Regions from separate parts of the Aquamicrobium sp. YD-1-mutant5 genome, predicted to be linked through region 2. Evidence: predicted binding sites of a transcription regulator. Region 2 holds the regulator's gene; each other region holds the start of a gene.
The links. The regulator PhoB, encoded in region 2, activates phosphate uptake and scavenging genes when phosphate is short. The targets are predictions, from matches to a motif close to TGTCATNNANCTGTCAT.

Region 1 (8,692 bases), on a different contig from region 2:
GCATGCTTCACAGCCTCAGTGCTCCCGACATTGAATGAGATTGGGAATTGCTCTGCCGCTTGGCCGAAGGCCTCGCGGAGCACGGATCCGGTACCGGTTCCACGTTCTCCGCCAATGAGGGACTCTTGAAATAACTCTGCCGCTTCAATTGTTTTTCGCGTCCTCCAATTATGCTGTGGGGATACGATTATTACCAGCTTTTCCTTCCGCCAAAGGCGGGCTTGATATCCTTTTCGATCGTCCCACCATTCGGTAAAGGCTAGATCAATCTCCTTCCTCAAGAGCTTTTCGATGATTTCAGGATTTGAGGCAACGGCCACCTCAGGTGGCCGGCCTTGAGCATCCTGTAAACGCTTCAAGTGGACTGGCAAAATATAGGTACCGATGTTAGTACTGGCACCCAACGTAATCCGGCCGCTGTGCAGGCGGTCCAGAGATCTCTTCGTGACGGTCAAAAGGCTGCGTGCGAATGGCAAGAATACGAGCCCTTGCCGAGTCGGCACACACTTGTCCTTCCTCCTCTCGACCAGCCGCACCCCTAGTATATCCTCCAATCGTTTCACATTATGTGAGACAGTCGGTTGGGATATCTGAAGCCGTCGCGACGCCTCGTGAAAGCTGCCAGTTTCGATTACCTCTATGAATGCTGCGACATGCGAAAGGCTAAACATTACTTTCTCTAATCAAGGAATTAGTTGAACCTCGTTAATTGCCGCACGAGGTCTTCGGCCTTGGACAAAATCTATAATGTTGTCAGCAGCCTCGTGCTCGATAGCCAAACGCGACTTCGCCACTGCTGAGCCTATGTGGGGTGTCAAGATCGAATCATGTTCGCGATTGAGGAGACCCCCGTGGACCTTGTCAGGCCGGTCGGGTCTGGCCCAGTCCTCCATCTCATAAACATCAGCGGCGTAGCCTCCCAAGCGCCCCGCCTGCAATGCAGCGACAACAGCCTCTTCATCAACCACGCTTCCGCGTGCAGGATTAATAAGAAGTGCTCCTTTGGGCATTTTGGCGAGTTGTTCAGCGCCGAGGAGATGCTTCGTTTCGGCCGAAAGCGGGAGTGCACACACAAGAAAGGTAGACGACGAGATCAACTGGTCAAATTCAAGAGGCTTTACGTTCAGTCTGATCTCATCGGCTTTGTCCAGGGATTGACGATCCCAGTACGACACAATGGCGCCGAAGGTACTTAGGCGCTGTGCTATAGCTTTTCCGATCGCTCCCATCCCTAAAATGCCGATTGCTGTGCCCTGCAGCCCAAGGCCGTAAAACCGAGGGCGCCAACCTTTGTAATCCCTCCTGACGCTCTTGTCGCCTGGCAGAATGTGCCGCCCAAGAGCAATCATCAGACCGATTGTAAGTTCGGCTGTCGGGTCAGTGAGAAGATCGGACACTATCGTGACGTGGACTCCACGCTGCGTGCAGGCTTCGATGTCGAAGTTATCGAAGCCTTTCAGCGCACATGCCACAAGTTGAAGATCGGGAGCGTGCGCGAGTACAGACGCGTCGATCATGTCCGGCATGAACGCCATCATCGCCTTGGCGTCGCTCAATTCTGCGAGCAGTTTCTCGCGGGGCCATGTATCATCAGTATCGTTGCAAACTAAACGAGCGTGGGGAGATAGCTTTGAGATAATCTCCTCGTGGACGCGATGGGTGATTACTACCTTTGGGAGCATTTAATTTATCCTTCTATTGCAGCTGGCGGCGGAGGAGAGCGCCGACCTGGTCAACGATGGTGACCATCAGAAGGACAACGAGCATGATCGCAAGAACCTCCTGATAATTCATGATCCGGAGGGATGTCATCAACTCGAAACCGATACCACCAGCTCCCACAGTGCCCAGGATTGTCGAGGCGCGGAAGTTGTACTCCCACCGATAGATGGTCACATCGGCCAATTGCGGTAGAACTTGTGGCAAGATCGCCCGCGTCACGATCTGGAACGGCGACGCACCAGCTGCGCGTGCGGCTTCTATAGGCGCATTATCGCAATGCTCGATCGCCTCCGCAAAGAACTTGCCCACCATGCCAACCGAGTGAAGACCAAGAGCCAGCACGCCTGGGAGCGCTCCAAATCCCACTGCCGCCACGAAGACGATGCCCATAATCAGCTCCGGGATCGACCGTAGACCATTCAACAATCCACGCGAGATCATATAGATGACAGCGTTGGGTGCTGTTTTCCCTGAGGCGAAAAAGCCAACTGGAAGTGATATCAGTACCGCGATCGCAGTCCCAGCTATACTCATCGCCAGAGTGTCGATGAGAGGGCTGATCCACTCCAAGCCTCGGTTGAAATCCGGGGGAAACATTTCCGTACCGAGCTGCCAGAGCGCAGGAAACCCAGATCCCAGACGCTCCAGATCAAGAAGACCGGAGTGATAACTGCTAACAATGATCACACACGCAATTGCCAACGCGATCACGCCAGCTCTGGTCCAAGCTTTGTTTTGATGTTGAAGGATAGAGTCGTAGTCGGCCGACGGCTGTGTCATCACATATCCTGGAAGAAAGGACGCAGGCCAGCGCCTGCGTCGAAAGGTGAGAAACTGTCTCGAACGCGCCTTACTGACTCAGGTCCAAGTTCAGCACTTTACCGAGCTCACGGACGACGTCGTAGGCTTTGTCATCGATCGGAGCGAACCCATCGGCTTTGAAGGATGCCAATACCTTTTCGTCTTTAAGGTCGATGAAGGCTTTGGTGATCGCCTCTTTCAACGAAGTGTCAAGATCCGACCGCATGGTCCAGGGGTACTGCGGGAACGGATCGGACTCGGCGAGGGCGATAACTTTCTTAGGATCAATGGTGCCACGAGCGACCATTGAATTGTAGATGGGCAACGAAAGTCCGCCAATCTGAGCATTGCCATTCTGCACTGCAATAGCCACGGCATCATGCGACCCTACGAAGTTCTCGCTATAGTCTTTTCCAGCCTCAACTCCGGCCTTAAGCAGCATAGATTTCGGGATAAGGTGGCTTGAGGTGGAAGCCACGTCCCCAAACGCGACCTTTTTCCCTTTTGCATCTTCAAGGCTTTCGATGCCAGCCTCTGCATTGGCGACAACTACAGCGCGATAGGTAGTTTCGCCATCCTTCATAACTGCTGCGAAAGGCTCGATATCAGCCTTGGTTTTCGCGAGCGTGTAAGAGAGCGGCCCGAAATAAGCCAACTCAAGCCGGCCGAAACGCATCGCTTCGATCATTGACGAGTAGTCGGTCGTTACGATCAGTTCAATCTCCCGACCGAGTGTCTTCTCAAGATACTCCTCGAGAGGACGATTGTTTTTGATGACAGTGGCGGCGTTCTCGTCCGGTAGCAACGCGACGCGCAATGTCTCTGGATTTGAGCCAGCATGCGCCAACGAACTCCAGCCAAGAACGGCGAGGAATGCGAGGGACAGAAGCTTCTTCATAATGCGGCCTCCATGGCAGCTAAAGGTTGATCATACTCGTAGTTGGACAAATCTTGTGTTGTGGTCGGATTTCTTGGGGCGCTGCGGTAGATCGACGCACACATTTGATCGGTCAGTTCGTCGACAGCGGCGTCCGCAACCACTTCCCCGTCGCGCATAGCAATGACCCGGTCGCCGAACCGGCGAGCTAGATCGATCTGATGAAGGCTGATCACAGCAGTGATGCCGTCGGCTGTGCATATTTCGCGAAGCTGCGACAGGACCTCGACAGCCGTTTCAGGGTCCAGACTTGCAACGGGCTCATCTGCAAGGACCAGTTGGGGCTTCTGGACCAGCGCGCGCGCAATGCCCACCCGTTGCTGCTGACCGCCGGATAGTTGATCCGCCCTGACGAGAGCCTTATCAAGAAGGCCTACGCGTTCAAGGCATTCCAACCCCAGCCTTCGATCCGAACGCGGCATAGGGAACAACGTACGCCAGCCAGAGTGGTAGCCCAGGCGGCCCGTCATGACGTTGTCGAGCGCGCTCAAGCGCCCTATGAGTTGGTGCTGCTGGAATATCATCCCAGTTCGCCTTCGGTGAATGCGAAGCTTAGTTTCCGCATCCAGAGCACCAATATCGTTAGAAGTGATCGAACCAGACGTCGGCGCAACCAAGCCGTTGAGTGTCCGGATGAGGGTAGATTTGCCTGCGCCGGATCTACCGAGGAGCACGACGAACTGACCCTGGTTGAACGTCAATGTCGTTGTCTTCAAAGCTTGGGTGCCGTTGGCATAGGTCACGGCAACTCCGTTCAGAGCCAGCATCACAATAATCCTGATCGTTAGTGGTGCATCGATTGAATATTTGCATCACTATGGGCGACATATGACGTCCGTTTATCAGGCTCGTGAAACTTCAATGACAGCACTTAAACTCAGCTCTACCTCCTCGCGTAGCTGCGATGGAGAAATTTCACCCAGAGCCGCCTGATCATGACGGCCCGGTCCCAATTCTACACCACCTTGACGGATGCTATCCCATATTCGGCCAGATAAACCGGCCCTTCTCCAGCCGCCGGGTAAAAAGGCAGGCGCCCAGACCATCATGCCAGATGATCTTCAAAATATCCGATCTGCGGCCCCTGAAGACGAAGAGATGCCCTGACAACGGATCATGCTGCAGAACCTCCTGCACCCGAAGCGCCAAGGAGGGAAAGCCACAGCGCATGTCCGTATATCCGCGCCTTCCTGGCGGGCACCCTTGATCCCGAATATTCCCGTCAGCTGACCGAGCAACTACGACAGGCAGGCGTCCCGGTTTGACCATGCCGTCGCTGGCAATTAATCTGAGCACGTGGCGGATGTTTGCAAGCAGACCCGGATGTTTGCGAGCACATTGGCAAAGAGCGTGAGCACGACGCCCGCTCCATTGTCAGATAATTCGAGCAGAAAATGCCGATGTTTGCGAGCAGAGGCGCTTATGTTGGCAAGCCGCTACACCTAGTAATTTGCGCGCGGCGCTGACCAGCGAGCATGTCCGCAGCAATGACCGTCTGGCCCGCTTTGTCGGCGTGGACGCCTATGAGGCCGCAGGCGGCAACGTGCTGCGCGATCTGTTCGCGGAGGACGACGCGACATTCTTCACCGATCGGCCATTGTTGTTGAGGCTGGTGGGCGAAAAACTGGAAACGGTCGCGGAAGAATTTTCGCCGCAGGGCTGGAAATGGGCGGAGATCAGCATCGACGGCGGCAGCATCCACAGCGCCGGATATGGCCGGATTTACCCGGAGCGCCGCGACCATACCGACGAGGAGCAGGCCGAATCGTCCGCTCTTGCCGAGGCTTTTGACGAGCTGGCCGCTCGGATCGAGGCCTATGCCGAGGGCGATCCTGAAATCGCGGCCGACGAGGCGCGGCTTGCCGAAATCGAACAGCGCATCGAGGCGATCAGGGACGCGACGGAAAGTTTTCGGCCGGAAGAACAGGCCCTTGCCGGTTGCCTTGTCGCAGTCGCCTATGACGGTTCCCTTCAGGTGACGCGCGGGCTTGTGAAGCCGGAGGACCGCAAGGCGCTGGACCGGCTGCGTGATGGTGCTCGGAATGGGGACGATGCTGGCGAGGCCCCTGCCCTGCCCGATGCGGCCGAGCCCGCCGAGCCGTCCGGATACTCCGCCACGCTCATCGAGGAACTGACGGCAGTCCGCACGGCAGCACTTCGCGTCGAACTGGCGAACCGTCCGGAGATCGCGCTTGCCGCCATGCTGCATCCGCTGGTGCTGCGCTGTTTCCATGACGGCTACCAGTATCTGCGCATGGATTCGGCCGTCGAGATCAGGGGCGAGCGCAAGGCGCTGGACCCCTGCATCAAGGAGCCGGAAGCCTGCCGAGCGCTTGCCGGCTGGAAAGAGATCGTGGGCGGATGGGGCCATCGTCTTCCCGGCGACCCAGCCGACCTTTGGGAATGGCTCATCGAACAGCCGACCGATGTCTTGACCGAGCTTCTGGCGGTGGTCACGGCGGCGAACCTCAATGCGGTGTCCGCCCGATATGACGCCAGCCGCAGCCGCATCGAACAGGCCGATCAGATCGCAAGAACCGTTGCTCTCGACATGCGCGCGTGGTGGACGCCGGATGCGGAATTCCTCGCCCACCTTTCCAAATCGACGATCGCCAGCATCATGCGCGAGGCCGGTTGCTCCGAGGATGCAGCCAGGGCGATCGAGCGCGCCCCAAAGGCCGAGGCGGTAGCGCAGGCGACAAGGGAACTGGACGGCAAGGGTTGGCTCCCCTCCCCGCTCACGTTGCCCGATGATGATGATGCCGCTCCGGCCGAGGACCGGAATAATGATGCCGATAATGACAGCACGACCGACACCATGCAGATCGCGGCCGAGTAAGCAGCAAGACTTCCTTGCACAACAGAAAACGCCCGGAGCGCACCGCTTCGGGCGTTTTCTATTGGCGCGGGGGCTGACCCGGGCCGGGATCGACCCGACCGGGTCAGACGAGGGGTGCCCCATAGCCCCGCCCCTCGTGCTCCCCTCCCACCCCTGGCCGAGATTGAGTCGGGCGCGATTCGTGCCTGATTTGCACCCGGCCAGTGTCGGCGGCGGAAGCGATACTTCATGTTTTCAACGACTTGAACCAAGGCATTGCAGAATCAGCGATTTTAGCGTTGCATGCAACACATGAGTCGCTTGGACCCTGCCACAGCCCGCGAGAGACTTATCGCTCATAGAGAGCGACGGCGCGCGGCTGGCCGGGTGCTGGTGACGACCGACCTTCCGGGGGACCTGGTTGCTCTTGTCGATCAGACCAAGGAAGAACGCGGCGCGTCAGCACGCGCGGCGATCATCGAGGAAGCATTGAGGTTTTATTTCGAGCAGAAGCAGAGGGCATAAAAGAAAAGCGCCCGACCGTTAGCAGCGGTCTGGCGCTTTTGGATTTCGGAACCGGCTAGATTGGAGGGCTCCCTAACTCTCCCCCAATTTAGCCGAGCAGACCCCGCCCCGCAAGAGTGATTCTTGCAGGGACCGGCGAAGCTTTGTCCGCCGTCCACAGTGTCATGCCCTCCCAGGACGGAGAGGACGAAGGACCATGTTTGAACAGATAGGGACGGTGCTCACGGGAGCGCCGGCCGGACGGGAGCGCACGCCCGTCCGAAGGCATAGCCGTGCAGCGGGACGCTGCGAGGGCGTATTCTGGCGCCGCACCGATCGTCAGGAGGTCCGCAAGATCCTTTTGGCGGCGCGGCGCTACGAGCTGGCGCTACGTCAACCCGGATCGCGCAATGGTCCGCTCGGCTCGGTGGCGATCGAGATACTCGAGCTCATGGGCAATCTGGTGAATTTTCGCACCGGCCGGCTCGATCCGTCGATTGAAACCCTCAAACGCTATCTCAGGCGCTCGCGTGACGCGATCGTCAATGCCTTGAAGAACCTTCGCGCCCACGGCTTCCTCGACTGGCTGCGCCGCTATGTGCCGACCGGCAACGAGGGCCGCGGCCCCCAGGTGCAGCAGACCAGCAACGCCTACCGCCTGTCATTGCCGGCGCGGGCTTTGCGGCTTCTCGGTCGCCGCGCCGAGGCCCCTCCCCTTCCCGATGACCACAGCGACGCCCTGGAAGCCCGTCAGGACGCGCTGAAGGCGCACCAGGACAGCCTGCCGCCCGATGAGCTGCCGCTCTTCGTGCTGGGCGATAGCCCCCTTGCTCAAAGCCTCGCGAGGCTAGGAAAGATGGTGAAAGAACGTGAGTCCGCCAAGCGGACTGAATCCCAACTTGGTTCTATTCCTATAAGGGAAAAATAGAAACGGACGCCGCTGTCCGGGCTGCTTACGCAGCCCTGCGGCGGTTCCGGCCCGCTTATAGGGCGGGCCGGGATGCGGAACCATCAAAAATAACCGCCAGCGACAGGACTCGCGGCAATGTCGAATGGGCTTTCGAAGAAGCTGCGGCAAGGGTAGTGCATAAATGTGATAGCGGATTACTAGCTGTTAGCATTTTATAAGCTGATTGCTAGTCGCGAATTAACAGCTTATAAATCAACTGCTGCTAACATGCTGCTAGCTATCAGATGACTGGAGGGCAAATGGCCGTCATATCGTTTGTTTCGAGCAAAGGCGGGGTCGGAAAAACGACTTCCGCCGTTGTGCTTGCCGGTGAGTTCGCGGCAGCCGGGCGCAAGGTTGCGTTGATCGACGCGGACCCCAACAGGCCGCTTGAAGCCTGGTCAAGGCTTCGGCCGCTGCCCGAAACCCTACGCATCATAGTCGATGACTCGGCCGAAACCATCATCGACACGATCGAGGACGCCCGCGCAGACGCGGATTTTGTGATTGTCGATCTTGAAGGCACGGCAACGGATCGCATCGGTTTTGCCGTCGCGCGCTCGGATTTGGTCCTGATTCCGCTGCAAAGCTCGGTTCTGGACGCGGCCGAGGCCGCGAAGTCGGTCAAGTTGGTCCGCCAAATGTGGAAGGTGGCGAACCGGGTAATCTCTTATCGCGTGTTCTTTACGCGCGTGCCGCCGGCGATCCGCGAGCGCACGGCACGCGACATAGAACGGCAGTTTTCCGGCGCTGCGGTTCCGGTGTTGCCGGCCACTTTGATCGACCGCGCGGCCTATCGAACTCTTTTTTCCCTGGGAGGCACGCTGCACGAGCTAGAAACGTCCGATGTGTCTGGACTGGTAACCGCCAAGGAAAACGCGCGCGAATACGCGCAAGCCGTCATCAATGCCACCAGGGGAGGGGACGCATGACCGGCGACGAAAAGAAGCGCGCCACGCTC
Region 2 (10,598 bases):
AGGAGCCAGATCAGCACCAGCGCCCCCAGCATGCCGAGCATGCGGGTGTCGAGCTCCGTCGCCTTGAGGAACTTCGCCAGCGGCCCGAGATCGGCCTCCCGCGCCCGGTCGCCCGTCGCTGCCGAGGTCGCATCACTCATGGTTTCCTCCCACCGGCCGGTTCTGGCCGTCAAATGCGCCGCACCATCATGCTAGACCAAATCCGGCAAAAGTGCACAGCGGTCTTGCAAACCGGGACAGCAAACGCCCCGGCCCGGCCAATCGCTTCGGAAATTTGAGGGTTTCATGCCGGGCGCGGCACCGCAGACAGCCATATCCTGCGGGAAGCGCAGGCACCCCAACGCTTCCCGTAAACTGGACAGCTCAGTCGCAGGCAGCGACACTGCCTGCCGCAACGCCCGTGCAGACCGCATCCTTGGTGATCCAGCCGGCATCGATGACGACGTTGAGATTGTCCCTGGTTATCGCAATCGGCGTCAGGAATACGGACTTGACCGTATTGCCGCCGGGCGTGGTGAAGTCCTGCACATTGGCGATAGCGGTCATTTCCTTGCCGTCGGCCAGTTCGCTGGCGATCTGGGCGGCATTCTTGCCAAGCTCGCGCGCATCCTTCCACACCGACACGGTCTGGGTGCCGAGCGCGATGCGGTTCAGCGCGGCATGGTCGCCATCCTGACCCGAAACCGGCACCGAGCCGGCAAGGCCCTGCGCCTGAAGTGCGGCGATCGCACCACCGGCAGTGCCGTCATTGGAGGCCACCACCGCATCGACCTTGTTGTCGTTGGCGGTCAGGAACTGCTCCATGTTCTTCTGGGCATTGGCCGGCAGCCAGCCATCAGTATAGGCCTCGCCGACATTCTTGATCGCGCCGGAATCCAGCGCTTCCTTCAGCACCTCGACCTGCCCGGAGAACAGGAAGTCGGCATTGGGATCGGCACCGGAGCCCTTGATGAAGACATAGTTGCCTTCCGGCTTCAGCTTGAACACCTCGCGGGCCTGCATGCGGCCCACTTCCTTATTGTCGAAGGTGAGATAGAAAACATCACTGTTCTCGATCAGGCGGTCATAGCCGACGACCGGAATGCCCTCGTCGAGCGCCTTCTGAACAGCCGGACCGATGGCCGAGGCATCCTGCGCCAGAATGATGAGAGCATTGGCGCCCTGGCTTATCAGGCTTTCGACATCGGTGAGCTGCTTGGAGGCGGACGATTGCGCGTCAGCCGATATGTACTTGTCGCCCGCCGCCTCGATCGCGGCCTTCATCGCCGCTTCGTCGGTCTTCCAGCGCTCTTCCTGGAAATTCGACCAGGACACGCCGATGACCTTGTCCTTCGCCTGTGCGGCGAGGGGAAGCGTCAGAGACAAGGCGACACCCGCCAGAATGGCAGCCGTAAAATTCCTCATGATTTCCTCCCTGCGCCCATGGGCGCGACGTTGTGACCCGTGAACAAGCCATGCCGGTGAACAAGTCGGGGCAAGGACTTTTTTCGAGCCTCGAAAAAATGTGGCGCAACGACCTGACCGTGTCAACGGATTTTCTGACCGTCCGTGAATTATTTCGAAACCCGAATTAAATAATGACAGCCTTCGCCGCTTCTGACAAAGTTCACGGCCTGCTATTCAACGTCGGCACGCAGGGAGGAAGAGTACAGTAATGACTGTTGGCATGCGGCACGACGATCTGCGCCGGCGCAACCGCGCCATGGTGATTTCGGCCGCGCGGCGTGGCGGACAGGTTTCCCGCACCGAAATCACGACTATCACGGGTCTCAGCCATTCCACCATCTCCGCTATTTCCGCCGACCTGATCGCCGAGGGCATTCTGGCGGAGGCCCGACAGGATGATGCCCCTGCCCTCAGACGCGGAAGGCCCCAGATCGGGCTCGAACTCGACCCCGCAGCAGCCAGCGTGGTGACGCTGATGCTTTCCCTCAACAACCTCTCCGCCGTCCGGCTCGATTATTCGGGATCTGTTCTGGACGAAGAGCAGTTGCGGCTCGACACGCGCGCCCTCTCCCGCGAGGCGCTGATCGGCGAATGTGTGGCAGTGCTTCAACGATGCCTTGCTCACCCCGCCGCAAAGGCTGGCCCGCCATTGCGTATCGTCTTTGCCGTTCAGGGCATCACCGACGCGGAAGCGCGTTCCATGCTGTGGTCTCCGATCACCCCGCACACGGACATCCCCTTCGCCGACATTCTGGAAGCGGAATTCTCTGTTCCCGTAACGGTGGAGAACGACTGCAACATGATGGCCGAGGCGCTGCGCTGGCGCGATCCGGCCCGCTATCGCGACGATTTCATCGCCATATTGCTCTCGCACGGCATCGGCATGGGGCTGGTGCTCAAGGGCGAGATGTTCACCGGCACCCATTCCTCAGGCGTCGAATTCGGGCACATGATCCATAGGCCGGACGGGGCGCTATGCCGTTGCGGGCGGCGCGGCTGTATCGAAGCCTATGCAGGAAGCTACGCCATCTGGCGCAGCGCCGCCGGCCATGACCAGAACGAGGAACCGCGGGGCGATATCGGGGAAGCGGAGATGCAGGCGCTGGCGGACGCGGCCCGGGACCATGAAGGGCGCGAGCGCGAGGCGTTCCGCATCGCAGGCGAAGCGCTCGGCTTCGGCCTCGGCAGCCTGTTTGCGCTTATCGACCCTGCCCCGGTGGCATTGGTCGGCCTCAATGCAGCCGCCTTCGACCTGATCGAACCGGCCCTGCGCGATGCCATCGCGCGCACTGCCGGCGGCCAGCATTCCGGCTCGATCAGCTTCAGCATCGAGCCGGACCAGATCGCCCTGCTGCGCGAAGGCTGTGCCATGCGCGCGCTGACTTACGTCGATGACAGGATTTTTGCCGGCGGACGGTCCCTGCAGGACGGCCCGGCCGCGCGTCACTCTTCTCTGCCCGTCACTCTTCCCTGATCGCGTAGCCTGAACCGCGAACGGTGCGGATCACGTCGGGCATGCGGCCGGTGTTGACCGCCTTGCGCAACCGCCCGACATGCACATCCACTGTGCGTTCGTCGATGTAGATCGTCTCGCCCCAGACATTGTCCAGCAACTGTCCGCGCGAGAAGACGCGACCGGGATGCTGCATCATGAATTCGAGCAGGCGGAACTCGGTCGGCCCCAGCCGGATCTCGCTCTTCTTGCGGTAGACGCGGTGCTGCTCGCGGTCGAGCACGATGTCGCCCACCTTGAGCACAGAGGACAGCACCTCGGGCTTAGCACGACGCAGAAGCGCCTTTACCCGCGCCACCAGCTCCGGCATGGAGAAGGGCTTGACCAGATAGTCGTCGGCGCCGGTGGAAAGGCCGCGCACCCGGTCGCTTTCCTCGCCGCGCGCAGTCAGCATGATAATGGGCAGCCGTTCGGTCTGCTCGCGCATGCGCAGGCGCCGGCACAGTTCGATGCCGGAGATCGCCGGCACCATCCAGTCGAGCACCAGAAGGTCCGGCACATTTTCCTGCAGCCGCAACTCGGCCTCGTCACCGCGTGTGACGATCTCGACCTGATAGCCTTCGGCTTCGAGGTTGTAGCGCAGAAGCACGCCCAACGGCTCTTCGTCCTCAACCACCATGATGCGGGGTGCGATCATGCTTCGTCTCCTCGATCCTGCTTCAAACCGCAGGTGCCGGTATGCCAGTCTCGTCCTGCTTGGGACGATGAGCCGGCAACTGCTCGCCGGTCAGCACATAATAGGCATTTTCGGCAATATTGGTCACGTGGTCGCCAATGCGCTCCAGGTTCTTCGCACAGAAAAGCAGATGCGTGCAGGCCGTGATGTTGCGCGCGTCCTCCATCATGTAGGTCAGCAGTTCGCGGAACACAGAGGTGTATTTGACGTCGACCAGCTCGTCCTCGTCGCGCAGCCGCACCAGCCCTTCCGGGTTGCGCGCGCCATATTCGTCGATGACGCCCTGCACCTGCTCAAGAACCAGTTCGGACATGTCTTCGATGGAGCGGGCGAAGGCGCGCGGCACGCTCGACTGCCCCACCGCATCGACGCGCTTGGCGATGTTCTTGGCCAGATCGCCAATGCGTTCGAGATCGCCGGCCATGCGGATCGCGCCCACGATGGCACGCAGGTCCTGCGCCATCGGCTGGCGCTTGCCGATCAGCGTGATGGCGCGGTCGTCCAGACGGCGCTGCAACTCGTCCATCACCGCATCCTCGGAGATGACGCGCTGGGCCAGCGCATTGTCCGGCACGATCAGACTCTGTGTCGCCTCATCGACCATGGACCCGGCCAGGCTGACCATGTCACGCACCAGCCCTTCGATCTCGCCAAGATCGTCGTCGAAGGCGGTCACCGTATGAGCACCCATTATACGTTCCTCGTCTGTTGGAATGGCCGCAGTAAGACTCAGCCGAACCGGCCGGTGATGTAGTCCTGCGTGCGCTTGTCGTCGGGGTTGGTGAACATCTTCTCGGTCGGGCCTTCCTCGACGAGATTGCCGAGATGGAACATGGCCGTGCGCTGCGAGACGCGCGCCGCCTGCTGCATGGAGTGGGTAACGATGACGATGGTGTAGTTCTCGCGCAGCTCGTCGATCAATTCCTCGACGCGCGCGGTGGCAATCGGATCGAGCGCCGAGCAGGGCTCGTCCATCAGGATCACTTCAGGCGACACGGCGATGGCGCGCGCAATGCACAGGCGCTGCTGCTGACCGCCGGAAAGACCGGTGCCGGCATCATGCAGGCGGTCCTTGACCTCGTTGAAGAGGCCGGCGCGCTTCAGGCTCGATTCCACCACCGCATCCATGTCGGCCTTGCTGCGGGCCAGACCGTGAATGCGCGGGCCATAGGCGACATTCTCATAGATCGACTTCGGGAACGGGTTCGGTTTCTGGAACACCATCCCCACGCGCGACCGCAGTTCCACCACGTCGATGTCGCGGTCATAGATGTCCTCGCCGTCGAGCGTGATCTTGCCCACCACCCGCGCATTGTCGATGGTGTCGTTCATGCGGTTCAGGCAGCGCAGGAAGGTGGACTTGCCGCAGCCCGATGGGCCGATCAGCGCCGTCACCTGATTCTGGCGGACCAGAAGATCCACATCGAACAGGGCCTGCTTGTCGCCATAGAAGACGCCGACCTTCTCGCCCCGCATCTTGATGGGTTCGTTGACGGCGGCCACCTTGGCGTTCACGGCATTTTCCAGAGTTGCTTCGCTCATAATGTTCACGATCTTTGTTCCTTAATTACCAGCGCCGTTCGAAGCGCCGGCGCAGCAGGATCGCGGCCAGGTTCATCGCGGCAAGGAAAAGCAGGAGGATGATGATGGCGCCGGAAGTGCGTTCCACGAAGGCACGTTCGGCTTCGTTCGCCCACATGTAGATCTGCACGGGCAGCGCGGTGGCAGGGTCCATCGGCGTGGCGGGATAGTCGGCCACGAAGGCCACCATGCCGATGAGCAGCAGCGGAGCGGTCTCGCCCAGCGCCTGCGCCAGACCAATGATGGTTCCGGTGAGAATACCGGGGGCTGCAAGCGGCAGAACGTGGTGGAACACGGTCTGCATCTTCGAGGCGCCGACACCCAGTGCACCGGAGCGGATCGAGGGCGGCACAGCCTTGAGGGCCGCGCGGGTGGCGATGATGATCGTCGGCAGCGTCATCAGTGTCAGCACGAGACCGCCGACCAGCGAGGCCGATCGCGGCAATCCCATGAAGTTCACGAACACCGCAAGGCCGAGCAGACCGAACACGATGGAAGGCACGGCCGCCAGATTGTTGATGTTGACCTCGATCAGGTCGGTCCAGCGGTTCTTCGGGGCGAACTCCTCCAGATAGATGGAGGCCGCCACGCCGATCGGCAGCGCCAGCGCCAGAACGATCAGCATCATGTAGACCGAGCCGATCAGCGCCACGCCCATGCCGGCGGTTTCCGGCCGGCTGGATGCGCCGAAGGTGAACAGGCCGCGGTTGAAACGCTCGACCATGGCGCCGTCGGCGGTCAGGGTCTTCATCCAGGCGACCTGCTTGTCCTTGACCTTGCGGCGCGACTCGGGAACCGACATGTCGATCTGGCCCTTATGGGCGGAGTCGACGTCCGCGGCAGCCAGCACCCACACATTCTGCGTGGTGCCGATGATCGACGGATCGGCGATCACCATGTCACGGAGTTGCGTGCGCACGCCCTGCGAGATCATGCCGGACAGGAGGCGCAGGTCAGCCCTGTTCTCCTCGGCTTCGACATCCAGCCCTAGCTTTGCGGCAAGAGCATTGCGCGCCAGCAGCGGATAGTTGGCGGTAGCCAGCACATTGGCATCGCTGTCGCGCTTGCCTTCCGGGTCGATGACGCCGGCATCAAAGGTAACCGGCAGGCTGATCGAGGTCTGCCAGAAGGCGGTATAACCACCCCTGATGACCGTGAACATCAGGGCGCCGAGGAAAAAGATGCCGATGGCGATTGCCGCGATACCGTAGAAGCGGAACCTGCGCTCGGCGCGGTAGCGGCGCTTGAGGCCGATGTCGCGGCGGGCCGGAGCGGTGGCCGTCACGGTGTTGTCGAACGGGATGTCGGTCATTCGTACTGTTCCCGATATTTGCGCACGATGTAGAGCGCCAGCACATTCATGCCGAGCGTGATGACAAAGAGGGTGATGCCGAGGGCGAAGGCCACCAGCGTCTGCGGCGAGGTGAATTCAAGGTCGCCGGTCAGCTGGTTGACGATCTTGACGGTGATGGTGGTCATCGCCTCACCCGGATTGATGGTGAGGTTGGCGGCCACGCCTGCGGCAAGCACCACGATCATGGTTTCACCGATCGCCCGTGAGGCCGTCAGCAGCAGCGCGCCGACGATACCCGGAAGCGCTGCCGGCAGGATGACGTTGCGCACCGTTTCTGAGCGCGTGGCGCCAAGGCCGAGCGAGCCATCATTGAGAGAACGCGGCACCGCGCTGATGATGTCGTCGGAGAGCGAGGACACGAAGGGGATGAGCATGATGCCCATGACCAGACCCGCCGTCAGCACGCTCTGCGCCGCGATGAAGGGCTGGCCGCCCGACAGCGCCGCCGAAATGTCGCGCAGCAGCGGACCGACCGTCACCAGGGCGAAAATACCGTAGACGATGGTGGGAATGCCGGCGAGCACTTCCAGCACCGGCTTCACGATCGAGCGCACTTTCCGGGACGCATATTCCGACATGTAGATGGCTGCGAACAGGCCGACCGGCACAGCGAACAGCATGGCCACCAGCGCGATGTAAAGCGTACCGGCAAGCAGCGGGATCAGACCGAACTGACCGGTCGCGCCGCCCGAACCGGCCGCAGCGAAGCGCGGGTCCCACACCGTTCCGAAGAAGAAATTGGAGAGCGGCACGGACTGGAAGAAGGACAGCGTCTGGAACAGCATCGACAACACGATGCCGACGGTGGTGAGGATGGCGACGGTCGAGGCCGCGATCAGGCCCCACAGCATGACCCGCTCGACATTGTTGCGGGCGCGGCGGCGAAGCGTGATGCCCGACAGCCCGAACCATGCACCTGCCAGCGAAATCAGGATTGCGCCGATGGCGGACCAGAGGGACGAGGCGTCGCTCATCGATCTGTAGGATTCAGCGGCGGGCACCATATAGGGCTCGCCATTCGAGGCCAGCGCCAGACCCTTTGTGGCAAACAGTGCCTTGAGGTCTGCCTGACCGGAACGCACCTGCTCGATTTCAGCGGCGTCAAGCCGGCGCAGGCCGTCGCCGATCGCGTAGATGGTGCCCATCGTCAGCGAACGGTTCACATCCGGTGCGGAGGTCACCTGCCCGGGCAGGCCGCGCCACACGGCGCTGTCGATATAAAGCGGGCTTGCCGCTTTCCAGATCGCAAAAAAGAGGAGGGCCGGGAAGATCGCAAGGACCAGCGCGTAGGAGCCATGATAACCCGGCAGGGAATGCTGCTTGACGCCGGGTTGCGGCTCCAGCCGCGAGGCGCGCATACGCGCCACGAGAAAAGCCACCACGCCGATGATCAGAACGATGGCAAGAACCCAGGAAACGCTCATGAAGTCTGTCCAATTGGCTTTCAGGGGCAGGCCCTGGATTGCTTCACGCCTAAGATGGCAGGGGCGCGCCTTGGATGGCGCGCCCCGAACCGGTTCTGATCAGAGGGTCTTGCCGGCTTCGAAAGCCGAGCGCTGCTCATCGCGCTCCGCATCGGGGGCCGACACCAGACCGTACTCGGCCAGCGGGCTCTCAGGGCCGACCATGTCGTCGGAGAGGAAGAAGTTCACATACTCCTTCAGGCCCGGAACGACGTCGAGGTGAGCCTTCTTCACGTAGAAGAACAGCGGACGCGACACCGGATATTCGCCCTTGGCGATGGTCTCGACCGAGGGGCTGACGCCTTCGACGGTGGCGACCTTCAGCTTGTCGGCGTTGTTTTCGTAGAAGGCGAGGCCGAACACGCCAACGCCGGTCTTGTTGGAGTCGATGCGGGCCAGCGTCTCGGTGTAGTCGCCATCGATGTCGACAGCCTTGCCGTCCTTGCGAACCGCGATGCAGGCAGCAGCAGCGGCCTTGTCGTCAGCGCCGGTTGCCTTGATGGCTTCGAGAGCGCCGGCTTCCTTGCAGCCTTCCGTCATCAGCTTCTCTTCGAAGACTTCGCGGGTGCCGTGCTTTTCACCGGGGATGTAGGCAGCGATATCCCAGTCCGGCAGGGCCGGGTTCACTTCGTTCCACTTGGCGACCTTGTTGTCGACCAGCTTGCCATCGACGACGACCTGAGCGGCGAGCGCCTTGTAGATGTCCTGCGCGGTCAGGGCCCAGTCGGGACCGTTGATGTCGGTGGCGAAGACGATGCCGTCATAGCCGATGCGCACTTCCTGGATGTCGGTGACGCCAGCATCAGCACAGGCCTTCACTTCCGATTCCTTGATCGGGCGCGAGGAATTGGCGATGTCGATGGTGTTCTCGCCGACGCCCTTGCAGAATTCCTTGAGGCCGCCCGAAGAGCCGCCCGATTCCACGACCGGGGTCTTGAAGTTCGAGTAAGCCTCGGAGAAGTTCTCGGCGACGATCTTGGCATAGGGAAGAACGGTCGACGAACCAGCGATCTGGATCTGGTCGCGCGCCGAGGCGAAGCCGGCCGTCGCGGCCAGTGCGAGCGCCGCAACCGACGCGGTGAGAAGGTATCTGTTCATGTGGCCTGCTCCTGTTCGGATGATCTGGCAGCGCTCTTTTCCTAGCGCCCGGTGTGGCCAATAGACCCCGATTATTACAGTCGCATGACAGTTTCGTGTCGGTCCGGTAAAGCTTGCCGCGCAAGGCTTTTTTGCGCGAAAGCCGATCGGTTTGCCCGCCGGATGCGCAAACTGCCTATGTGGTTGTTATCCTGAAATTTGTAGCGGCGGAGGGCGGCGCTGAAGATGCAGAAAACGCGCCTGCGAAAAACAGCCCCGTTTTCCGCCTGATCCGCAGGCTGTCTGCAAGCCGGGAAGGCGCCGCACTTCAGCGGTGTTGTTTTTCCGCCGCGCCGGAGGGCCCCAGCCAGCGCTCGAGCTTGGCCATGAGCGCCCGGGGGCTGACAGGTTTCGGCAGATAATCGTCCATTCCGCACTCCAGGCACCGCTCCCGGTCGCCCTTGAGCGCATGCGCAGTCACGCCAACGATCGGTACATGCGCCCCGTCGGGTCCTTCGCTCATCCGGATGCGGCCGGTGGCCTCGTAGCCGTTCATCTGCGGCATCGAAACATCCATCAGGATCATCCGCGGCCGCATCCGGTGGAATGCCTCCACGGCGAGCCGTCCATTCCCCACGATCTCGAAGCTGTAACCGCTGTCGCACAGGATCTGGGTAAACACGAGCTGGTTCACCTCATTGTCCTCGGCGACGAGAATGTCGAGGCGGTCATCCTGCGCTTCACCATGGAGGAGCGAGGTCGCCGCAGGCACCGCCTCGCGGACGGGCTCCACAGTCTCGCTTGCGGGTTCCGGAGATTGTTCCGCCTCATCAGAGATGGAAAGGCTCCGCTGGCGCTGGATCGCCTCCACCATGGTCTGCAGCAAGGTGGAGGACCGGACCGGCTTGGTCAGATGCGCATGAATGCCGAGATCACGGCACTGTGGATCGGCAATGGAATGATCCACTGAAGTCAGCAGGATGATCGGCACGTCGCGCAGGCCTGGATCGCTGCGCACCGCGGCAGCCACATCCGGGCCATTCATGCCGGGCATCTGATAGTCGAGCACGATGCACTCGACCCCCAGCCCCCGCGCGACGGCCGCTTTCAGAACCTTCAGTCCTTCCACGCCGTTCGCCGCAGCACAGGAATCGAACGCCCACGCCTGCATCTGCTCGGTCAGGATCGCGCGGTTGACGGCATTGTCGTCGATGATCAGCACGCGCGCGCCGGTTACATCGACGGGCAGCACCGGCCCCGCTGCCGCACGGCTTCCCTTTTCCAGCGGAATATCGAACCAGAAGGTTGAGCCCCGGCCGGCTTCGCTTTCCACGCCGATCTCGCCTCCCATCAGCGCCACGAGGCGCGACGAGATGGCAAGGCCGAGACCGGTGCCCTCATGCCGCCGCGTCGAAGACCCGTCGACCTGGCTGAACTTGTCGAACACCATCGCCAGCTTGTCGGAAGGAATTCCGATGCCCGTATCTG
Region 3 (10,598 bases), on a different contig from region 2:
TCCGGAATGGTCAGCGCGTAGGTGACCGACTTGCCGCTCTTCAGAAGCTCCATGATCTCGCGCATCGACGCATGCGGCTTGATCTCGTATTCGCCCGCTTTCAGCGCCTGATCATTGTTATGGACGCGCACACCAACGCGGAAAACGCGGGCATCGCTGATCAGTCCGCGACGCTCCAGCTGCTCTGCAATCTGCGAGACACCCGTATTCGGCTTGACCAGGAAGGTGTCGCCGATGGCGGAAGGCCCCGGCTCGATGAACGCCTTCTTGCCGAAATAGACGGCAAGGCCGCCACCCACCATCACCAGAAGGATCAGGGAAAGCACGAAGTTGAGAAAAACCACGATCTGGCTGCGGGAGCGGCGCGAGCGCTTCGCCGGCGGGGGAGTTCCCTTTTCCGGCCGCAGAGCTTCATTCGCCGTTTTCGGCACGATCGGCGTGCCCGCAGGCGCTGAGTTCTGCGGCGTCGGGCTCTGCCCGAATTCATTGCCTCCAGAATTGGTGTTCATGGCACCCCGGTCTTTTGTGGAATCGATACCCCTCCTGAAAAATAGGAGCGAATATGGCAAAATTCACGGCATCCGACCCTGTCGGATGCCGTTTACGCGGGCTGTTCAGCCATTATAGCGCTGGAAGACCAGCGAAGCATTGGTACCGCCGAACCCGAAGGAGTTGGACAGCGCAACGTCGATCTGCCGCTGACGCGGTTTGTTCGGCACAAGATCGATCGCCGTCTCGCGTTCCGGGTTGTCCAGATTGATGGTCGCCGGGGCGATATTGTCGCGAATTGCCAGAATCGAGAAGATCGCCTCGGCTGCACCCGCCGCACCGAGCAGATGGCCGATCGACGATTTCGTCGAGGACATGGAAATCTTCGGGGCGGCATCGCCGACCAGCCGCTCGACAGCGCCAAGCTCGATCGTATCCGCCATGGTCGATGTGCCATGGGCGTTGATGTAATCGATGTCGGAAGGCCTGAGGTTCGCACGCTTCAGCGCAGCCGTCATGCAGCGGAACGCGCCGTCGCCATCCTCGGCAGGAGCCGTGATGTGATAGGCATCGCCGGTGAGACCGTAGCCGACCACTTCGGCGTAGATCCGCGCGCCGCGCGCCTTGGCGTGTTCCAGCTCTTCCAGAACCACGACGCCGGCGCCCTCGCCCATGACGAAACCGTCACGGTCGCGATCATACGGACGCGATGCCTGTTCAGGCGTGTCATTGCGTTCGGTGGAAAGGGCACGGCAAGCCGCGAAACCCGCCAGAGAAAGGCGATTAACCGGCGCTTCGGCGCCACCGGCCAGCATCACATCCGCATCGCCGAACATGATCAGCCGTGCGGCGTCGCCAATGGCGTGTGCGCCGGTCGAGCATGCCGTCACCACTGCGTGGTTGGGGCCCTTGAAGCCATGCCGGATGGAAACCTGCCCGGACACCAGATTGATGATCTGTCCGGGAATGAAGAAGGGGCTGATACGGCGCGGACCGCGCTCCTTCAATATGATGGAGTTCTCGGCAATGCCTTCGATGCCGCCGATGCCGGAGCCGATCATGACGCCTGAGGCGCAGCGCTCCTCCTCGGTCTTCGGCTCCCAGCCGGAATCCTTCAGCGCTTCGTCGGCAGCCGCGATCCCGTAAAGGATGAACTCACCGATCTTGCGCAGTTCCTTGGCTTCGAGAACGGATTCCGGATTGAAGGTACCGTTCGTCCCGTCACCACGGGGAATGATGTGGGCGATCTTGCAGGCAAGATCGTCCACTTCAAATTCGGTCACACGGCGGGCTGCACTGCGGGCGGAGAGAAGTTCCTTCCATCCGTGCTCGTAACCCATTCCGAAAGGCGAAAGCAGGCCAAGACCCGTAACGACAACGCGCCGCATGTCTGTAATCAATATCCGCCTGAAAGGATCAGGCAGAGGCCTTGTCGATAAACTTGACGGCATCGCCGACGGTCAGGATCGTCTCGGCGGCGTCATCCGGGATTTCGACCCCGAACTCTTCCTCGAATGCCATGACGAGCTCGACCGTGTCGAGGCTGTCTGCGCCCAGATCGTCGATGAAGCTGGCCTGCTCCGTCACCTTGTCGGCGTCAACGCCGAGATGCTCGATAACGATCTTCTTGACGCGCTCTGCGGTGTCACTCATTTGGGCATCCTCGTCTTCAGGTTGGTCTGTCTTCGTTAGCGGTCGTCATGACGCTAATCAAGTTGAAAGATGGTCCTGCAAGAAACACAGTGAAGCAGGCCAATTCCGGCAAGAGCCTTGGAATTGCGGGCCGCATTACACGAAATTCCCCGCATATCCAAGGCGAAAAGCCAGCTGTCCCTAGATCATCGCCATGCCGCCATTCACATGAATCGTCTGGCCGGTGACGTAGGCGGCCTCATTCGAGGCGAGATAAGCAACTGCGGAGGCGACTTCGTCGCCCGTTCCCATACGCCGGGCGGGGATGGCCGACATGATGGTCTCTTTCTGCTTGTCGTTGAGCTTGTCGGTCATCGCCGATTCGATGAAACCCGGCGCAACGCAGTTGACCGTGATGTTGCGGGTTGCGATCTCCTGCGCCAGCGACTTGGAGAAGCCGATGATGCCCGCCTTCGAGGCGCAATAGTTGGCCTGGCCCGGATTTCCGGTCACGCCGACGACGGAGCTGATGTTGATGATGCGGCCATGGCGGCGGCGCATCATCGGATGGGTCAGCTCTCGGGTGAGGCGGAAAACGGCAGAGAGATTGACGTTGATAACGTCATCCCAGTCGGCATCGCTCATGCGCACGAACAGGCCGTCGCGGGTGATGCCGGCATTGTTGACGAGGATATCCACGCCTTCGAGTTCTACTTCAGCTTTCTGGCCGAGTTCCTTGACCTCGCTGGCATCGGACAGGTTAGCCGGAAAGAGCTTTACGCGCTCGCCAAGCTCACCGGCCAGCGTTTCAAGTTTTTCGACGCGCGTGCCATGCAGGCCGACAACGGCGCCCTGCGCGTGAAGCACGCGGGCGATCGCCTCGCCGATTCCGCCCGTCGCACCCGTTACCAGCGCCTTGCGGCCTGTCAGATCAAACATTCCTGCCTCCATAAACGTCGCCAGCAGCGATCAGTCCGTGATCAGCCGAGAGCGGCAAGCGCCGCCTCGATATCGGCCGGCGTCCCGACGGAACTGACAGCGATATCGCGATTTATACGGCGCGCAAGCCCGGAAAGCACCTTTCCAGCGCCAATTTCATAAAGCGTGGTGACGCCATTCGCGCCAAACCACTCTACCGTTTCGCGCCAGCGCACCCTGCCCGTCACCTGCTCGATGAGGCGCGCAGTGATAAGATCAGTGTCGGTGGCGGGCTCCACGGAGACGTTCGACACCACCGGAACCACCGGGGCATGTCGCGCGACAGCCGCCAGCGCTTCGCGCATCGCATCCGCAGCCGGGCCCATCAATGCGCTGTGGAACGGCGCGGAAACCTGCAGCATCAGCGCGCGCTTGGCGCCCTTGGCCGTGCACAGTGCCGCTCCGCGCTCCACGGCCGCCTTGCTGCCCGAAATCACAAGCTGGCCGCCACCATTGTCATTGGCGATCTGGCAGACCTCACCTTGCGCGGCTTCCGTGCAGGCCGCTTCCACATCTGCCTGCTCCAGTCCGATGATGGCAGCCATGGCGCCTTCGCCTGCCGGCACGGCTGCCTGCATGGCATTGCCGCGAATGCGCAGCAGGCGCGCCGCATCGGCGATGGAAACGAAGCCGGCGGCGGCAAGCGCCGAATACTCGCCAAGGGAATGGCCGGCCACATAGGCGACCTTTTCCTTCAGCGAAAAGCCTTTTGATTCCAGAGCCCGCATGGCGGCAAGCGACACGGCCATCAGGGCCGGCTGGGCATTGGCTGTCAGGGTCAGCGTTTCTTCGGGTCCCTCGAAGATCAGCGCCGAAAGCTTCTCACCGAGCGCCTCGTCCACTTCCTCGAACACCCTGCGCGCTTCGGGGTAAGCGTCGGCAAGTTCCTTGCCCATGCCCACGGTCTGACTGCCCTGCCCCGGGAACGTGAATGCTATTGCCATGATCAGCCTCGGTTTGTGCTCTTAATCCCGCGTGTGACGCATTGAAGCAAGGCAAGTCAAGCCCGCACCCCTTTTACCGGGCTTTTGAAGCAGGAATGGCTCTTTATCCGACGGAACGGAAAAAGGATCACATATCGTTAAAAACGAACACGATTCTTTCGTCGGCTATTCCCATTTTTGCCACACGCAATAGCTTTTCGTGACATATGCATGACAGTTCTATGACGCTGGCATTCAATGGGAAAGTTGTGAGTTGGTGAAACGCAAACCAGAATTTGCTGAACAGGCAGCACGCATGGATGCCACGGCGTCCGGCAGCAACCGTTCGGCGCTGAACGCAAGTGCCCGTCATGCGGTGCTGATGGTCCTTGCTTCAGCCCTGCTTGTTTTTGCCATCGAATGGATTTTCCGTGGCGATTTCGCAGGTGCGGTTGCCTTCTTTACGCAACCATACAAGCCCGGCTGGACCACGGTTCTGGTGTTTGCGCTCCTTCTGCTCGGACTGGACGCCATTCTTGGCCGTGCCTGGCTCGGATTGCTGACCGTTGCGCCGATAACGCTCACCCTTGCCTTCATCGGCTACCAGAAGTCGCTCTATCTGGGCGATCCGCTGTTTCCGACGGATATTCTCTTTGCCCGCCAGATCTTCGAGTTGCTGCCCCTTCTGGTCGGTGAACGGCCATGGACCGGCGTGGCGCTGGCGCTGGGGCTTGTTCTGACGATAACCGCCCTGCTCTATACGTGGCGTTATGTGCAACGTCGCATACCGCGCATGAGCTACAGGGGCCGCGCCGCGCGCCTCTTACTGGCTCTGCCGGCGCTCGCCTTCTTCGTCTCGCTGATGGACTACGCGACGTTCTCCTGGACCCGTGACCGTCTCAGGATCATCCCGATGATGTGGGACCAGAAGGAAAATTACGCCAACAACGGCTTTACCCTCGCCTTCGCGCTCAATGTGCCGATGGCCCACGTCTCAACTCCGGCCGGATTCTCCGACAAGGCGATCGATTCGCTGCCAAAGCCTGCGGTCGACACCACACTGCCCACGGAACAGCCAGACATCATCATGGTGATGAGCGAATCGTTCTGGGATGCCGGCAAACTGCCCGGCGTCACCATCACGCCCGATCCGATTGCTTCCACCCGCGCGCTGCAATCGGGCGAAATGTTTTCGCCGGAATTCGGCGGCATGACCGCCAATGTGGAATTCGAGGCGCTGACAGGATTTTCCAACGCCTTCCTGCCGGCAGGCAGCATCCCCTACCAGCAATATGTGCGCAAGCCGCTGCCTTCCATGGCAACCTTCCTGCGCTCGGAAGGCTATCAGACACTGGCCATCCATCCCGGCACGGACTGGTTCTGGAACCGCTCCAATGTCTACAAGGCGTTCGGCTTCGACGAATTTCGCTCCGAAAAGACGATGGCGACCATAGCGAAGCGCGGCCCGCTTGTTTCCGACGAATCGATGACGGACGAGATCATCGCCGCGGCAGATGCAGCCGAAAGGCCTCTCTTCCTGTTTTCCGTGAGCCTCCAGAATCACGGCCCCTACGAGCCGAATCGCTACGGCAACGCCACCCACAGCGTTCAGGCTGAAACAAGCGACTGGGCCCGCGCGTCACTGGCGAGCTTTGCGGAAGGCGCGGCCGATTCCGACCGCGAGTTGCAGCGCCTGATCGACTGGGCCCGCAAGCGCGACCGTCCGACGGTGATCGCCTTCTTCGGCGACCATCTGCCGCCTCTCGGGCCCGTTTACGTGGAAACCGGGTTCCTGAAGACCAATGTCGCGCCGCGCCGGGATGCGCCCGAGAACATGCGCCTCCACCGCTCGACTCCTCTGGTCATCTGGTCGAATCGCAGCGGCAGCGTTGAAGATGTCGGTGGCGTCAGCCCCGCCTTTCTGCCCCTGCACGTATTCAGGACAGCCGGGATAAGCCATCCCTACTACACCGGCTTTCTGGGCGATCTGCATCAGCGCTACAGCGTGGTGGAGCGCTCGCTGCTGCTCAGCGCAGATGGAGAGCCGACACCCGACTGGGCGCAGCAGAAGCAGATCGATCCCTCGATCCGCGATTTCCGCTACCTTCAGTATGACATGATGTTCGGAAAGCACCGCGCGGCGCCGGACTTCTTCCCCGAAACGATCGGAGATGTCGTGGCGCATGCGAGCTGATCGCTGCGGGCCGGCTGACGGCTGCATGATCGAAAAACGAGCGGAGACTTGACATTCCGGGCACATCCGGTATGTGTCGCGCCAAGTTTCCGCTTCCGGGCGCCGCCCCGTATTGTTGCGGCTTAACCCCAGGAACATAAACGGACGAGCAACATGGCAAAAGCCGCGAACATCAAGATCAAGCTTCTTTCGACCGCCGACACCGGCTTCTTCTATGTGACCAGCAAGAACAGCCGTACCAAGACGGACAAGCTCTCGTTCCGCAAGTACGATCCGGTCGTCAAGAAGCACGTTGAATTCAAGGAAACGAAGATCAAGTAATCTTCTGATTCCTGCGAACAGAAAAATGCCGCCCGATGGGCGGCTTTTTTGTTGGCTGCCCTTTCGTTGCGTGGCCTTGTATTTCATCCTTGCGAGCAGATAAAAAGCATCAGATTCTGACTGATCTTTTTATTCTTTTGCCGGGGGTATTGCCGCAATGCTGATCCGCCTCACCTATATATCGACCTTCAATCCCAACATCACCGAGGCCGACATAGACGAACTGACCGGGAAGGCGGCAGAGTTCAACAAGCAACACGGCATCAGCGGCATTCTGGCGGTGGAAGGCGAGCGGGTTTGCCAGATACTGGAAGGCCCGCGTCATGAGGTTCAAAGCCTGTTTGAATCCATCCGGCGCGACCCGCGCCATTCCGGCATCGTCGAGCTCGACGTGAGCGAGATAGACCAGCCTCACTTTGAGGCATGGGGCATGGCGCGCCGTCCGATTGTGGACATCGTTACGCTGGCATTTTCACTGTAGACGAACAAGCTGCCTTGCCGAAAGGGACTGTGCCGGGAAACCGGGGGCCGGTCGACTATGGCAGCGGTACGAGGAGGCCACTATTACCAAGGCCGACCGGCCAACCCCACGGAACCCAGGAGATGCGGCGGACCTGAGAAACATGGGGTATCTCTGAGGCGTAACCGGAAACTGCCTGCTACACCATTTCCGCAACGTCGCGCACGAAACCGCGAAAATCAACCATTTCTTAACCCAGAGAATCGAAAGCGCTGGATTAAGGTAAACTCTCAGCTGTCGCCGCCTTGACGAATCCCTCCGCAGAGACGCTCACGCCGCCTTGGCGACGACACGGTTGCGGCCGTTCTTCTTTGCTTCATAGAGAGCAAGATCAGCCCGCTTCAGAAGCGCCGCAACGCTGTCGTCCTGCCTTTTGACCGACGAAACGCCAACGCTGATGGTGATCTCGACCGGGTTGCCCTGCCTGCCGACCGAGAAAGGTGTTCTTGCGATTTCCGCACGTATGCGTTCGGCCACCTTGGCAGCTACGGCGCCTTCCGTATCGGGCATGACAATAACGAACTCCTCACCGCCAAACCGGCAGATCAGATCGATTCCGCGCATGTTCTGCCTCAGGCGACGTGCAAACTCGCGCAGCACATCGTCGCCGCCGTCATGACCATAAGTGTCGTTGATCGATTTGAACCGGTCGAGATCCACGATCATGATCGACAGCGGGCGCCTGCGCGCCACGGCCCTGTCGAACAAGGTCTGAAGGTGGCTGTCGAGATAGCGTCTGTTATGAAGCCCGGTAAGGGAATCCGTCACCGCCATCTCTATCGACTGGGTGACGCTGGCGCGCAGCTGATCATTATAACGTTTGCGCCTGATCTGCGTATAAAGCCGCGCTGTCAGCTCGTGGGGATCGACCGGCCGCACCAGATAGTCGTTGACGCCAAGCTCCAGCCCCCGGATGATGCGGGGGTCATCATCCTGTTCGGCCAGCAATATGATCGGCAGGAAGCGCGTGCGATCCAGAGACCGCAACTGCGAGCATAGCCGCAGCGGATCGACATTCGGCAAAACCGTCGACAGGATCACGCATTCGTAATTGCCTTCCGCAGCCTGGAAGAAACCGGCATTGGGATCGGAGGCGAACTCCAGCTCCATCTCACCCCTTATCTTCGAGCGAATACGCTCGAAGACTTCGGCGCGGCTGTCTATCAGCAGCACCTTGGCAGGCAGGTCCGACCCATTATCGCCACGGCTGAGAATGTTCGCGAGCCCTATGCTGGTCGCCGTGGCGGTACGCAGCCGCAATTCGTCGGTCAGCATCTTGAGCCGAACGAGGCTCTTCACCCGCGTCATGAGCTGCAGATCATTAACGGGCTTGGTCAGAAAATCGTCTGCCCCGGCTTCAAGTCCGCGGATACGGTCCGAGACCTGTCCGAGAGCCGTGATCATGATGACCGGCAGATGCGCGGTCGCCGGATCGCTCTTGAGCCTGCGGCAAACCTCGAACCCGTCCATCTCCGGCATCATCACGTCGAGAAGAACGACGTCGACCTTGGTGGTCTCGCATATATCGAGCGCCTCAGCTCCGGAGCTGGCGGTGATAACCTCAAAGTACTCGGCCAGCAGTCGCACCTCAAGAAGGCGCACATTGGCCGGAATGTCGTCAACGACGAGGATGCGCGCGGTCATGCATCCCCCAGATAGGATTTGATCGTTTCGATAAAGCGCGGAACGGAAATCGGCTTGGAAATATAGGCCTCGCATCCTCCCTTGCGGATGCGCTCCTCGTCGCCTTTCATGGCAAAGGCGGTGACCGCTATGACCGGGATGACGTGGAGTTCATCATCCGCCTTGAGCCATTTTGTCACCTCAAGCCCCGAGACTTCAGGCAGCTGAATATCCATCAGGATCAGATCGGGCCTGTGGGTGCGCGCCAGTTCGAGCGCTTCCAGACCATTGCGGGTGCGCACGGTCTCGTAACCGCTGGCCTCGATGAGGTCGCGAAAGAGCTTCATATTGAGCTCGTTATCTTCGACGATCATTACTTTCTTCGGCATAGACTTTCCGTCCCGATGGCCATTCTCCAGAATGACATCGTCCCCCTACACTCAGTCAGGCCGCACCAACCCGAATGCACGCTAGCGCAAGATGATTGATGAAATGGAAATCAACCGTCAACAAAGCGTATCTTGCGTCGGGTATCCACAGACGGCTTCCAGAACTTGCCCTGTGTGGCAATTCACATACCTTGCCAGAACGATTCGAATAATTCTCGCTCAGGACTGAAGGGTAACAATGACAGATGCAGCGTCAATGCGCGAGCACGCCGAGGCTTTGTCCATCAGCGCCCTCGGTTTCGTAGCATCGGACCCCGAACTTTTGCCACGTTTCCTTGCAATCACCGGCATCGACGCCGGTTCGATCCGGCAGGCAGCGCGCGAACCCGGCTTTCTGGCGGGTGTTCTCCAGTTCATTCTGGCGCATGAACCTACCCTTCTGCGCTTTTGCGAGGCAACGGGAACACCGCCTGCTGCTATCGGTCAGGCCCTGCGCCATCTGCCGTCAGGCGATACAAGCTATGAAAGTTCGATATGAGTGCCGATCCCGAAACCCTGCGACAGATTGAAGAACTCTCCTCGGACGACAGGCCGCTCCTGATCCTCGACGTGGACGACGTCCTGCTTGAGTTCATCCGCCCGTTTCCCCGTTTTCTGGAACAGCGCGGACTTCAGTTGACGATGGCCTCGTTTCGCCTGACCGGCAACATCGCCGAAACGGGAACCGGCAGGCTGGTCGAGCAGCCCGAAGTCACGGCCCTGCTGGACGATTTCTTCGCCGGGCAGGCCGACTGGCAAAGCATCACCGATGGCGCGCCCGAAGCGCTTGCAAGCTTCGAGGGCCGCGCGGAAATCGTTCTGCTGACGGCAATGCCGCACCGGCACCGCGAAACGCGCCGCGCGCATCTCGACGCGCTCGGCCTTCCCTATCCTCTGCTCACCACGGAAATGGCCAAGGGACCTGCAGTGGCGCGCCTGCGCGGTCCGGGCAACCGGCCCGTCGCTTTCGTCGACGACCAGCCGCCGAACCTGATTTCGGCTCGCGAATCCGTCTCAGACGCCAATCTTTTCCACCTGATGGCCGATAACAGCCTGCGCGAATTCCTGCCGCCACTGCCACAGGACATCACGATCGTGCATGACTGGCACGACGCAAGGCCCAAGATAGCCGCCGCTCTGGGTTTCTGAAAAAGCGTATTCGCCGGCAAGCGCGGCGGGCGATGATGCAAAATTCTACAGCGGATGCTCTGCGTAGAACCCGATCACCCGCTGCTTGAAGCTCTTGTCGCCGACCGCGAGCATGTGGTCGCGGCCCTCGATGGCGAATGGCACGGCGTTGGGCATCAGCGCAGCCAGCTCTTCCGGAGAACCGCCGATGTCGTCTTTGGTACCCACGGCGACGAGCGCCGGCTGGGTAATGCGGGACATGTCGTCCTCGGTCAGCACTTCGCGTGAGGTCGAGATACAGGCCGCTAGCGCCCTGCGGTCACTGCGCGTCTGATCGGCAAAGGCGCGAAACGCCCGCCCGC

Region 1: a site for PhoB is predicted at 4,311-4,327, ahead of phnC (phosphonate ABC transporter ATP-binding protein). Genes of this name have one in related genera too.
Region 3: a site for PhoB is predicted at 4,254-4,270, ahead of AC5XE7_RS01190 (LTA synthase family protein). Genes of this name have one in related genera too.

What each region holds. Positions count from the first base shown of each region.
Region 1 covers NZ_JCAKKP010000034.1:3,992-12,683, forward strand. The annotation lists gene AC5XE7_RS20365 (LysR family transcriptional regulator) at 1-671, opposite strand, end outside; gene AC5XE7_RS20370 (phosphonate dehydrogenase) at 684-1,682, opposite strand; gene phnE (phosphonate ABC transporter, permease protein PhnE) at 1,696-2,502, opposite strand; gene phnD (phosphate/phosphite/phosphonate ABC transporter substrate-binding protein) at 2,573-3,421, opposite strand; gene phnC (phosphonate ABC transporter ATP-binding protein) at 3,418-4,227, opposite strand; gene tnpB (IS66 family insertion sequence element accessory protein TnpB) at 4,436-4,729, opposite strand; gene AC5XE7_RS20395 (hypothetical protein) at 4,911-6,299, shown strand; gene AC5XE7_RS20400 (ribbon-helix-helix protein, CopG family) at 6,591-6,803, shown strand; gene AC5XE7_RS20405 (helix-turn-helix domain-containing protein) at 7,000-7,710, shown strand; gene AC5XE7_RS20410 (AAA family ATPase) at 7,992-8,663, shown strand; gene AC5XE7_RS20415 (stability/partitioning determinant) at 8,660-8,692, shown strand, end outside.
Region 2 covers NZ_JCAKKP010000003.1:95,909-106,506, forward strand. The annotation lists gene AC5XE7_RS04720 (sugar ABC transporter permease) at 1-140, opposite strand, end outside; gene xylF (D-xylose ABC transporter substrate-binding protein) at 364-1,404, opposite strand; gene AC5XE7_RS04730 (ROK family protein) at 1,655-2,920, shown strand; gene phoB (phosphate regulon transcriptional regulator PhoB) at 2,907-3,596, opposite strand; gene phoU (phosphate signaling complex protein PhoU) at 3,619-4,326, opposite strand; gene pstB (phosphate ABC transporter ATP-binding protein PstB) at 4,365-5,186, opposite strand; gene pstA (phosphate ABC transporter permease PstA) at 5,203-6,528, opposite strand; gene pstC (phosphate ABC transporter permease subunit PstC) at 6,525-7,994, opposite strand; gene AC5XE7_RS04760 (PstS family phosphate ABC transporter substrate-binding protein) at 8,094-9,131, opposite strand; gene AC5XE7_RS04765 (response regulator) at 9,439-10,598, opposite strand, start outside.
Region 3 covers NZ_JCAKKP010000001.1:249,115-259,712, reverse strand. The annotation lists gene mltG (endolytic transglycosylase MltG) at 1-509, opposite strand, end outside; gene fabF (beta-ketoacyl-ACP synthase II) at 615-1,877, opposite strand; gene AC5XE7_RS01205 (acyl carrier protein) at 1,906-2,142, opposite strand; gene fabG (3-oxoacyl-[acyl-carrier-protein] reductase) at 2,323-3,060, opposite strand; gene fabD (ACP S-malonyltransferase) at 3,102-4,043, opposite strand; gene AC5XE7_RS01190 (LTA synthase family protein) at 4,405-6,216, shown strand; gene rpmG (50S ribosomal protein L33) at 6,370-6,537, shown strand; gene AC5XE7_RS01180 (BLUF domain-containing protein) at 6,695-7,018, shown strand; gene AC5XE7_RS01175 (PleD family two-component system response regulator) at 7,328-8,701, opposite strand; gene AC5XE7_RS01170 (response regulator) at 8,698-9,054, opposite strand; gene AC5XE7_RS01165 (DUF3572 domain-containing protein) at 9,308-9,607, shown strand; gene AC5XE7_RS01160 (hypothetical protein) at 9,604-10,257, shown strand; gene AC5XE7_RS01155 (alpha/beta fold hydrolase) at 10,303-10,598, opposite strand, start outside.